DNA from 2 places in the Lysinibacillus sp. RS10 genome. Region 1 is predicted to be linked to the other one. Evidence: riboswitches for the same ligand, from Rfam matches in the RefSeq annotation. Region 1 holds a riboswitch; the other holds the start of a gene.
The links. Region 1 has a riboswitch for thiamine pyrophosphate ahead of ACB089_RS11900 (ABC transporter substrate-binding protein). Riboswitches for the same ligand answer to the same signal wherever they lie in the genome.
Positions count from the first base shown of each region.

Region 2: it holds a riboswitch for thiamine pyrophosphate, as region 1 does, so the genes downstream of both, thiM (hydroxyethylthiazole kinase) here and ACB089_RS11900 (ABC transporter substrate-binding protein) in region 1, are expected to answer to the same signal.

Region 1 covers NZ_CP167122.1:2,319,754-2,325,697, forward strand. Annotated here, with positions in the region: gene ACB089_RS11885 (protein phosphatase 2C domain-containing protein) at 1-351, shown strand, start outside; gene ACB089_RS11890 (sigma factor regulator N-terminal domain-containing protein) at 772-1,683, opposite strand; gene ACB089_RS11895 (RNA polymerase sigma factor) at 1,683-2,174, opposite strand; TPP riboswitch at 2,361-2,471, shown strand; gene ACB089_RS11900 (ABC transporter substrate-binding protein) at 2,639-3,652, shown strand; gene ACB089_RS11905 (MTH1187 family thiamine-binding protein) at 3,654-3,944, shown strand; gene ACB089_RS11910 (ABC transporter permease) at 3,944-4,714, shown strand; gene ACB089_RS11915 (ABC transporter ATP-binding protein) at 4,692-5,441, shown strand; gene ACB089_RS11920 (TatD family hydrolase) at 5,431-5,944, shown strand, end outside.
Region 2 covers NZ_CP167122.1:1,107,674-1,113,617, forward strand. Annotated here, with positions in the region: gene thiI (tRNA uracil 4-sulfurtransferase ThiI) at 1-518, shown strand, start outside; gene ACB089_RS05710 (alpha/beta-type small acid-soluble spore protein) at 660-878, shown strand; gene thiE (thiamine phosphate synthase) at 939-1,592, opposite strand; partial or broken gene thiD (bifunctional hydroxymethylpyrimidine kinase/phosphomethylpyrimidine kinase) at 1,582-2,390, opposite strand; gene thiM (hydroxyethylthiazole kinase) at 2,390-3,145, opposite strand; TPP riboswitch at 3,234-3,332, opposite strand; gene mbcS (acyl-CoA synthetase MbcS) at 3,520-5,094, shown strand; gene sppA (signal peptide peptidase SppA) at 5,291-5,944, shown strand, end outside.

The sequences.
Region 1 (5,944 bases):
CTAGGTCAATACCAAATCAATCAAAGACAATTCTATGAATGGATAGGACAAGTTAATACTTTTGAACAAGAAGTACCTTGTTACAGTGTGGGAATAAAAGAATTGAGACAAGGGGAAAACCGCTTATTTCTGACCACAGATGGTCTAATTGAATGCCCTAATGAACCATATTCAAACCCAACAACAATTGATCATGCTTTCTTTCATTCTAAAGATGAAGAAAGCATTAAATCAATGTTGAAAAACATCCAAGAAAATAATGTCAGAGATAGTACTACCATAATTTCTTGGAAAGTAAACATTCTAAAGGAAGCTACTATACCAAGTAATCAACATGCAAACAAATACTGATTAGTATGGCTAATTAGTATTTGTTTTTTCCTGTGAATCGAACCCGTTAATAGTAAGTTGCACACACTTATGGAGAACAAAAGAGACCTTTCCAAAAATCAGAAAGGTCTCTTTTTTATACTTGTTCTCAATAAATCTACAAAGACAATTTGATGATGCTGTGCTAAATATTTTTGAGAAATCAAGGGAAGTGCCGTTAACACTTTTTTATCACATTCCTACAGAAATAACATATACGTTAGCATTATAAGACGCCAGATAAAAGAAAAAGATACTTTCCTCATTCCGTAGTTCAATATCATCTTCTAAATGCTGAATAAACTTTAACGTTATCATACTATAACAGTAAAATTTTCACTCTAGATTTATTTTAGAATAATCTAGGGATCGATCAGACCTTTGATATCTGGTCTCTTTACTTTATTTTTCTGGCTTAATATAAGGAACGATTGGTGCAGTGGCGCCTACTGAAGCACCACGGATAAAATCTTGATTCTCTAAGGCTTTAAAATTATTTGTTTTGCCAGTGAGCATGACCCCTAAAATTTTCACTTCCTCAAACCGTTTATCTTTATTTGAATTTAAAAACGCTTGGATGGTTTCGTCATTTTTATTCGCATCATATTCTTGAAGTGTATCAATAAAGTCATCGTAGGCCTCTTTCGGTGAATCGGCTGGATCAAAGCCATAAACCTCTAAACCAGCAGGTCCATTACTTTCATCCGTAATTCGGGAAGTCATATATAACCATACGATGTTTAAATTGCTAGGAATTTTCCCTTGTATTTCTTGTAATGTATAAGGTTTGTTGAAAGAAACGGCAACTTCTGCAACGTGATTCTCCAGTTGCGAAATTTCGCCTAGTTCGTTTGGTACATCGTCAAAGTATTTTTGAATGGATGGATGATAAAATGTCGCTGATTTAGTTTTTGTCTGTTTATCGTACTCATAGTACTCTGTATCAGACCAATAAAACCCTGGTACTAACTCGTTCGTATCAATATTGAGGCGAAGCCAACCGTATGAACTTGTAAGCGTGCTCCATGGAACGACATAACCATTAATATTCTTCGAACGGTTTGTGATAATGTTTCCACCAAACATGGAAGAATTACTCGTTACTTGAGAGTCGATTTGAATATTAGGTTCAGCAATAGCATTATGTAAAAAAAGCTGTTCGTGCAGTCTGTTAGAACTTTTTGCTGCAAAGTAGTTACCTATTTTATAAAAAATAGGGCAGAGAAGTAGTACTACAATAATTGAAGTGATGATAATTTTTAATAATTGTTTTCGCTTAGCTTTTTTTAAAGCGTCATTTAACGAAGTTTCCATTAATATGTACCTCCTATTTTTGAGTGAATGCATTTACGTGCGCGATATAATTTTTGCTTGACGCTATCTACTTGAATATCTAACAAATTAGCAATTTCTTCATATGAAAAATCATAGTAATACTTTAAAAAGAATATTTCTTTATATTCTTTTTTTATGTCTTTTAATAAATAGAAAATCTCATCCTTATTTAGCAATTTTTCAAAGTGATCATCGATGTGTTGGAGCTTTGAATATATTTCCTCAGTGATGTAAATGTTCTTATGCTCCTTTTTCCTTTTCAAGTCAATATATTGATTAAGTGCTACTCTGAAAAACCATGGACGCAGATTACTCTCAGTTAGGTCATCCAATAGTGTGTAAACTTTGTAAAAGGTGTTTTGAATGATATCCTCTGCATCTTCTTTATTAGCTCCTTTCATTCGTAATAGTTTGAACACTTCCTCTCCTAAATGGATTAGATAGGAGGTCAGTTCATTTTCTTTTCTCATTGTTGGTCCTCCTTACACTTATACAACGAATGAGTAATCACAAATGTATACACTTACATATAAAGTTATTATAGAATAAAGGCTGTGTTTCACAGTGCCTTCTGAAATGACATTACATTAAATATGAAATAGAGCCTTGTCTTTTAAAGATAGATATGGTTATAATAATCTCGAAAAGTTCATATGGAAAGAATGTAGGGGGGCTGGTAGTTGCCAGCTGAGATTGTGTCCGATAGACGCTGACCCTTTGAACCTGATTTGGCTCGTACCAGCGGAGGGAACATCTATTCAAAAAAAGAAAATTTTTGATACTGATTGTAAAACGTCTGGGGGAATCCTAGGCGTTTTTTTATGTTTTTGTTATATGCGATAACCTTGGGTGCATACTGACTGTGGATACGCTTTCTTCTGGTTAAAACATTCGTTCATGAACACTTTCAAATTACTTCCTAGGAGGATTCAGCATGAAAAAATGGTTATTGATCCTAATGGCTGCGCTTTTAACACTTGTCGGCTGTAGCGAAAAAGAGGAGACAAAGGATACTAAGGGTAAAAACGATGCGAATGCATTAAAAAAGGTATCGGTCGTGCTAGATTGGACACCGAACACAAATCACACAGGGTTATATGTAGCGGAGAAACTTGGTTACTTTAGGGAACAGGGCTTAGATGTTGAGATTTTATTACCTGGCGAAACGGGTGCTGATCAGCTAGTGGCGTCTGGTAAGGCACAGTTTGGTGTAAGCTATCAGGAAGGAATTACACAGGCACGTGTGCAGGGTGTACCTTTAGTATCAATTGCAGCGATTATTCAACATAATACTTCTGGCTTTGCGTCAATAGCATCTAAAGGGATTAAGTCACCTAAAGATTTTGAAGGGAAAACATATGGTGGTTGGGGTGCACCGGTTGAACAGGCTGTCCTACAATCACTTATGCAAACAGAAAATGCGGATATTAATAAGCTAGATATTGTTAATGCAGGCGATTTAGATTTCTTCACAATGATGCAAAAGGATATTGATTTTGCGTGGATTTATTATGCATGGACAGGCATTGAAGCAGAACTTCGTGGTGAAAAGCTGAACATGCTTTATTTAACAGATTATAGCGATCAGCTTGATTATTATACGCCTGTACTTGCTACAAATGAAAAAATGATTAAGGATGATCCAGATACGGTAAAAGCATTTGTCGCTGCTACTACAAAGGGCTATGAATATGCGATAAGTCATCCAAGTGAGGCAGCTGATATTTTATTAGAAGCGGTACCTGACTTAGATAAAGAGCTTGTGCATAAAAGTCAGGAATGGCTAGCAGATAAATATCAAGACGATGCCGCTCAATGGGGTGAGCAAAAGCTGACTGTTTGGGAAAACTACGCTAAATGGATGGCTAGCAACAAGGTTTTAGAGGGCGAATTTAACGCAGAACAAGCATTTACAAACGACTTTTTACCGAAAAAGGAGACAAAATAGCATGGCAAATTCATTAGTAAGCGTACAAATTATCCCGAAAACTGAAAAATATGAAGATGTGATCCCTTATGTCGATGCGGCAATTGCTATTATTGACGCATCAGGAGTGAAATATGAAGTACACCCGCTCGAAACGACGATGGAGGGTGAGCTATCGTCGTTGCTACAAATCATTGAAAAAATGAATGTTAAAATGATTGAACTTGGTGCGATCAATGTTATTACACAAGTGAAAATTTTATATCAGCCATCAGGTATTAAAATGGAGACGTTAACGGAGAAATACCATTGATGAGGTCGGCAATAAAACAAGGAAGGACGATAATTTTTATCGCCTTCCTCTTATCTATATGGGAACTAATTGTCCGTTTTGCAGACATTCCTCATTGGCTATTGCCTGCACCGAGTGCCATTTTGAAAGAAGGTTTTCAATCGTATGATACGTTCTTGCCGCATGCATTAGCAACTGTTCAACTAGCACTTCTAGGTCTTGCCATTGGGATATTGTTCGGGCTAACGGTTGCTGTGATATTACATCGTTTTACGTTTATTCGGGAGCTATTTTACCCTATTCTCATAATGTCACAAAATGTCCCTGTGCTCGTCCTAGCACCGTTATTAATCATTTGGTTTGGATTTGGTTTATTGCCAAAGCTTATTATTATTTGCCTCGTGTGCTTTTTCCCCATTGTGATCTCGGCAATGGATGGCTTCCGTCAAACCTCGCCGGAGCTGAAGCATTATTTTGAGATGATCGGTGCAACGAAAGCACAAACCTTTTGGAAGCTAGAATGGCCGTACGCGTATCCAGCAATTTTTTCAGGCATTAAGATTGCAGCAACCTATAGCGTAATGGGAGCTGTTATTGCAGAATGGCTAGGGGCGAAAAAGGGGATTGGTGTCTATATGACATTAGCACAGTCTTCATTTCGAACAGACCGCGTATTTGTAGCGATTTTTGCCATTGTTTTTTTAAGTTTACTATTATTTAGTGTTATTCGATTAATAGAAAAGCTTGTCGTGAAGGGGAGAGGATTACATGCTCAGCATTCAAAACATTGATAAATCATTTGATTCTCTTCAAGTTATTCGTAATTTATCTTTTGAAGTGAAGGATGGGGAATTTGTTGCGATTATTGGTCCATCAGGAAGTGGAAAAAGTACACTCTTTCAATTAATTGGTGGTGTGTCTTCCATTGATAAGGGAGCTATCTTATTAAACGGGACAGATATCCAGCAAAAAAGAGGAACGATTGGCTATATGCCTCAGCAGCCATGCTTACTGCCGTGGCGTACGATAGTAGAAAATGTCACGATTGTTGAGGAGCTGCAGCAAAAACCGAATATTGAACGTGCTAAGGAATGGTTAGACAAAGTGGGACTTGCATCGTTTGAAAATGCGTATCCAAATGAGCTGTCTGGCGGTATGCAACAACGAGTATCATTTATTCGTGCCATCGTCAGTGATAAGCCCATATTATGCCTAGATGAGCCGTTCTCTGCACTTGATGAATTTACAAGGCTTGAAATGCAGGCGTGGCTTTTATCGATATGGGAGGAATACCGAAAATCAATTCTATTTGTGACGCATAGTATCGAGGAAGCGCTTTTTTTAGCCGATCGCATCATTGTCTTAACGAAAAGACCAGCTACGGTTAAAAAAGAAATACTCGTTCCTTTTGCTAGACCGCGAACAGAGGAAATTCGCCATTCCACAACGTTTACTGCTTTAAAGCAACAGTTATTTATGTATTTAAAAGAAGAAAAGGATGACGTAAATGTTGATTGATGCGCATATTCATTTAGAGCAGTATAAGGAAAGTACTATACCGGCTTTACTAGAGGAAGTTGACCATGTGATTGCCGTGAGTATGAACCTTCCATCGTGTGAAAAAACGTTGAAGTTGTCGAAAACCTATGCAAAGATCAAGGCTGCATTTGGTTTTCATCCTGAACAAGCGTTACCGAGTGCTGAGGAGGAAGAGGCATTATTTACTTGGATACGCCAGCATGCTCATGATATGGTAGCGATTGGTGAGGTCGGATTACCTTATTATTTGAAACAAGAGAAGGCTATTGATGATCGTCCGTATGTGGCATTGTTAGAACGTTTTATTATGCTGGCGAAGGACTTACATAAACCAGTTGTTTTACATGCCGTTTATGAGGATGCGGCTATTGCTTGTGATTTGTTGGAAAAGCATCATGTAACGAAAGCACATTTTCATTGGTTTAAAGGCGATGACAAAGTGATTGAACGGATGATTTCTAATGGGTACTTCATTTCTGTCA
Region 2 (5,944 bases), 1.2 Mb from region 1:
TAACGAAATTTGGAGCTAGTATACGTTTACATGTCATTCCTTTCACTGAAATTCAAGTTCTTATTAAAGAAAAAGTACCTTCTAATGTATCGATGACAACAACTCGCCGTATGATGTTAAAAGTTGCAGACAAAGTACGTGAAGAGATTGGTGCGCTAGCAATTGTTACAGGTGAAAGTCTTGGTCAAGTAGCAAGTCAAACTCTTGAAAGCCTAACAGCTATTAATGCCGTAACCAACACACCAATTTTACGCCCATTAATCTCATCTGATAAATTAGAAATTATCGATATTGCAGAGAAAATTGGCACATACGAAACGTCAATCCAGCCATTTGAAGATTGCTGTACAATTTTTACTCCTGCAAGTCCAAAAACAAAACCAAAGCTTGAAAAGGTTGAGCATTATGAAAGCTTCTCGGATTTTGATGAACTAATTGAACGAGCAGTGAAAAATCGTGAGGTCTATATTTTCCCGAAAAAAGAGCAAGAAGCAGATAAATTTGCAGATCTTCTATAGAAGAAATTTGCGAGCCGACTCAAAAGTGCATTTTGAGTCGGCTTTTTTAGTTGGTTTCCTTCTGAGGTACAATTTACCTATAAAATTTTCGTATTAAAAATCTAATATCGCACATTCTATATTCACAAGGAGGTGAGAGACATGACTTCAAACAACAACCGCAGTTCAAACAAGCTTGCAGTACCTGGTGTACAACAAGCACTAGATCAAATGAAATACGAAATTGCACAAGAATTTGGTGTTCAATTAGGGGCTGACGCTTCAGCTCGTGCTAACGGTTCCGTTGGCGGTGAAATCACTAAACGTCTTGTACAAATGGCAGAATCTCAATTAAAAGGTATGCCAAACAACAACCAATAAGTGCTTAGCATTTATTAAACTTAAAACCAGTGACCGTAAAAGGCACTGGTTTTAGTTTGTTTAGATTTTGATTTTTTTATCCAATATTGAAAATGATTTAAGTCTAGAGATTGTATTTGAAATATCTTCACTTTCACAAATTGCAGAAATAACAGCAATTCCATCTGCACCAGCTTTAAATACAGTAGGGGCATTCGAGCAATTTAGTCCTCCTATTGCAACAATGGGGAGTTCTGGGTATTGTATGCGAACTTGCTGTAAAAATTTTGTCCCACTAGGTGGCTTGGCGTCCTTTTTAGAAGAGGTTGCAAAAATAGGACCAATTCCTACATAATCCGCACCGTATTGTAGAGCAGTTTGTAATTCAGCTTGTGAATGAACAGAAACACCTAAAATCATGCTGCCAATTTTTTCACGTACCATCGACACAGGCAAATCTTCTTGTCCAATATGAACACCATCTGCACCAAGTTTCACAGCAAGCTCTACATCATCATTAACAATAAACGGAACCTTATACTGTTGACAGAGCTTTTGACATTCTTGCGCAAAATTTTCATAGGCTTGCCCAGTGAGTGTATTTGGTCCTTTTTCACGAAATTGAAACATGGTAATTCCAGATTGTAAAGCCTTCTCTAGAACGTTTAATGGCTTTTGAATTAAAACATTACTTGTACCCATAATAAAATATAGCTGTAAATTATCACGTTTCATGAATGATCACCTCACACGACTCCTTATATTTTTGATAAGCAAAATGATTTGTTGGACCATGACCATTGCCAATCGATAAATCATAAGTTATGGCTAATTGAATATATTTTTTGGCTTCCACAATCGCTTCTTTTATAGAAAATCCTCGTCCAATAAAAGCAGTGAGTGCGGCAGAGAACGTACAGCCTGTTCCATGTGTATTTTTTGTTGCAATACGCGAGGACTGCATGGAAAATGATTGTCCATCTTCAAAAAATACATAATCAATTGCATAATCATTATCTGTTAAATGACCACCTTTAATGATGACACATTGTACACCCATTTGTAATAGGGTGTGTGCCGCGTCTTGAATATCTGCAAACGTTTTGATTTTTCTTCCAGTAAGTGTTTCAACTTCAGGTATGTTTGGTGTAACGATTGTTGCTAAAGGAAGTAAATAACTACATAATGCAACAATTGCTTCTTGCTGTAATAAGCTTTCGCCACAGGATCAACAATTAGCGGAATATTTACTTCGGCTAAAATACGTGCGATTGATTGAATGATTTCTGAGGAAAATAGCATTCCTGTTTTAACAGCACTAATTGAAAAATCCTCTATTAGTGCTTTAAGTTGTTTTTCAACAAAGCTAACTTCAATTGGTAAGACATCGGATACACCAAGTGTGTTCTGGGCAGTCAAAGCTGTAATAACAGATGTCCCAAAGACCTTTAATTCCTGAAATGTTTTTAAATCAGCCTGTATGCCTGCGCCGCCACCACTATCTGAACCAGCAATTGTCGTTACAATATGCATTATTTTTCACCATCCTTGGAAAGGCGATGTAGTTCATTCAATACTGTAATTTGAAAATCGCCAATGTAATCTGTGGAAGAAGAAGCTTGTTCTGCCACTTTTTTATAAAGCGATAATGCATCGACTATTTGGTTATATGGTTCATTCCCTGCGGAGTAGGCAGCGCAACAAATTGCACTTAATAAACAACCTGTTCCGGTGACTTCTGTCATTTGAGAATTTCCACCTGTTATCCATTGCTGATGTTCGCCATCAGTTATAAAATCCTTTTCACCGGTCACAATAACAATACAATTGTAGAGTTTAGCTATTTGCTTTGCCTCAATTTCTAGAGAAATTGAACCAGTACCACTATCTACGCCTTTTTGTTGCCAGTCTACATTGGCAATCGCCGCGAGCTCTCCAATATTACAACGAATCGCTGCAAATTTAATTTCCTTCAATAATTGTTGTACCGTCTGTTTACGGTAAGTTGTTGCACCTGCAGCAACAGGATCTAAAACAACGGGAATGCCCAGAGCATTAGCTTTTTTTCCTGCGAGTAGCATAGATTCTTTCATCTGATTATTTAGGGTACCGATATTTATCAATAAGCCTGAGGCAATAGCGACCATTTCTTCAACCTCATGACTGTCATCGGCCATTACTGGAGAAGCACCTATTGCTAATAAGCCATTTGCTTGGAAATTAGCTACAACATAATTAGTAATGCAATGAATAAGTGGATTTCGTTTACGGATCGTATGAAATATCAATTTATGTCCTCCTTATTGGATGGACGTAAGCGTGCAAAAAAGGCTCATTTTCGTGCAGAAAAAACACGTAAAAGAGCCTTTCATCAGTAATTAGATGTGAATTGCTCCCTACGTCAGTATTAACTAACAGGTTCAAAGGGTCAGGTTTTACCTTCTCAACTCTAAATGAGTCCCCCTGCAATTATGCTTTTAGTTGACCAAAATGTACCATATTTTTCTTGAGTATTCAATAGAGAGTTTTTTGAACGAAGACGTGACTGATGCCATATAGCAGAGCATGATAGTTGTCATGACTTTAACAAATTAGAGTGCCTTTCATTGAAAATGATGAAATTTGAGTTTTATAATGAGCATAGCAAAAGGGGGCATTTGCCATGAAACGACAAGATTTAATCGCACCAGAGTGGTATAACATTTCAGAGGAAATCGAAAAATATGCACAGGATTCTACAAAATGCGCATTAATAGTTTATAACGAAAACGAAGAAATTCAGTACATTACATATGCTAGTTTACTTAAAAAGGCTAATCAGGCAGCTCATGTATTTACATCACATGGTCTAACAAAAGGTGATGTTATTTTAGTCATGGTGCCAAGATCAGTTGAAGCGTATATCGTTTATCTTGGAGCCTTGAAGGCTGGGTTAACGATTATACCAAGTTCAGAAATGTTGAGAACTAAGGATATTGAATATCGAATCAATCACGCAAATGCAAAAGGCGTTGTTGTATTTGAACCTTATATTGAGCAATTTGATGCTGTTAAAAATTCGCAAGGCATACAGCAATTTGTCATTGGTCATGCACATGAATCTTGGCAGCCGTTGTTTGAAAAAATGCAAAGCCAACCAACAACCTACATAAGCTCCACACCTACTAAGAGTACTGACATTGCATTTTTAGCTTATACGAGTGGTACAACAGGAAATCCAAAGGCAGCGGTACATACACATAGCTGGGGTTATGCACACTTACGAACAACTGCACCGAATTGGTTAGGTGTTCAAGAAGGTGACATTGTTTGGGCTACAGCAGCTCCAGGCTGGCAAAAATGGATTTGGAGTCCGTTTCTCGCTACATTAGGAAGTGGTGCAACAGCATTTGTCTACAAAGGTCACTTTGATGCAACAACATACCTTACACTCCTTGAAAAATTCAAGATTAATATTCTGTGCTGTACACCAACCGAATATCGATTTATGGCAGCACTTGAAAGTTTACAAGATTTCAATTTAAGTACAGTCCGTCAGGCTGTGTCAGCGGGTGAACCATTAAATAGCGAAGTGATAAAAGTATTTTCGGAGGTTTTGAATTTACAAGTACGAGATGGCTATGGACAAACAGAAAATACATTACTTGTTGGTACAATGGTAGGGACGAAAGCTAAAATTGGCTCGATGGGTAAACCTACTCCGGGGAATACTGTTGAAATTATCGATGATTTCGGAAAGGCAGTTGCAATTGGAGAAGTTGGAGACATTGCTGTACATCGTGAAACACCTGCGTTATTTAAAAAATATTTAAATGATCCAGAACGTACAAATCTACAATTTAGAGGCGATTGGTATATAACCGGAGATCGTGCATATAAAGATGAAGATGGTTATTTTTGGTTTGAAGGACGTGGAGATGATGTCATAATATCTTCTGGCTATACGATAGGTCCATTTGAAGTAGAAGATGCATTATTGAAGCATCCAGCAGTTAAAGAAGCTGCTGTTGTTGCGAGTCCAGATGAAGTTCGCGGAAATATTGTAAAGGCATTTGTAGTGCTCCGTGATGGAGAAATTGGTAATGCAGCACTGATTAAAAAACTACAAAATCATGTAAAGACTTTAACTGCACCTTATAAATATCCTCGTGCGATAGAATTTGTAACTGAGCTACCAAAGACTTCATCAGGCAAAATTCGTCGTGTCGAATTGCGTGAACAAGAAAAAAATAAATAAATTAGTCAATCATAATTTCCTGGGGAATTATGTTGAAGAAAATCAAAGTTCGTACTTTTTTTATGAACTTTGATTTTTTTCATGATTTTAGGTAATGTAATATAGGTTGAATAGGTTAAAACATTTTCCTATTGTTGCAAAAAAATGAAACAAATTAGAATGTCAATCGTATAACGTGATGAGGAGGCGGAAATTTATGAATGTTAAAAGGTGGGCTGCTTTAATAATTGCAGGTGTCTTATTAGTATTTTCATTGGGGATTAACACCATATTTGCAATTTTTAAATCGGATTTCTTTGGTAATTTTGATAGCATGGTAGCTGGGGATAATTTAGCGGTAATGGAAGAGATTAAAGAAGACGGCAATATGGATAAACGTATTGCATACTTAAAGGTTGATGGTACGATTCAAGATGTTGGCTCAAGTACATTATGGCAACCAGTTGCGTATGATCATCAATTTTTCTTAGATCAATTAGATAATATTTTATCTGATGATACTGTTCAAGGCATCGTCTTAAGTGTTAATACACCAGGTGGCGGTGTAAAGGAATCAGCAGAAATTTATAAAAAGCTCTTAAAAATTAAAGAGGAGCGACAAATTCCGATTTATGTTTCTATGGATTCAATGGCAGCATCAGGTGGTTATTACATTTCAGCACCTGCAGATAAAATATTTGCACAACGTGATACAATTACAGGTTCGATTGGTGTCATTATGCAATCCATTAATTATCAAAAACTAGCTGAAAAAGTTGGTTTTAAATATGAAACATTTAAATCTGGTGCACATAAGGATATGCTTAGTCCAATGCGTGAAGTGACACCGGAAGAACGTGCTATGATGCAA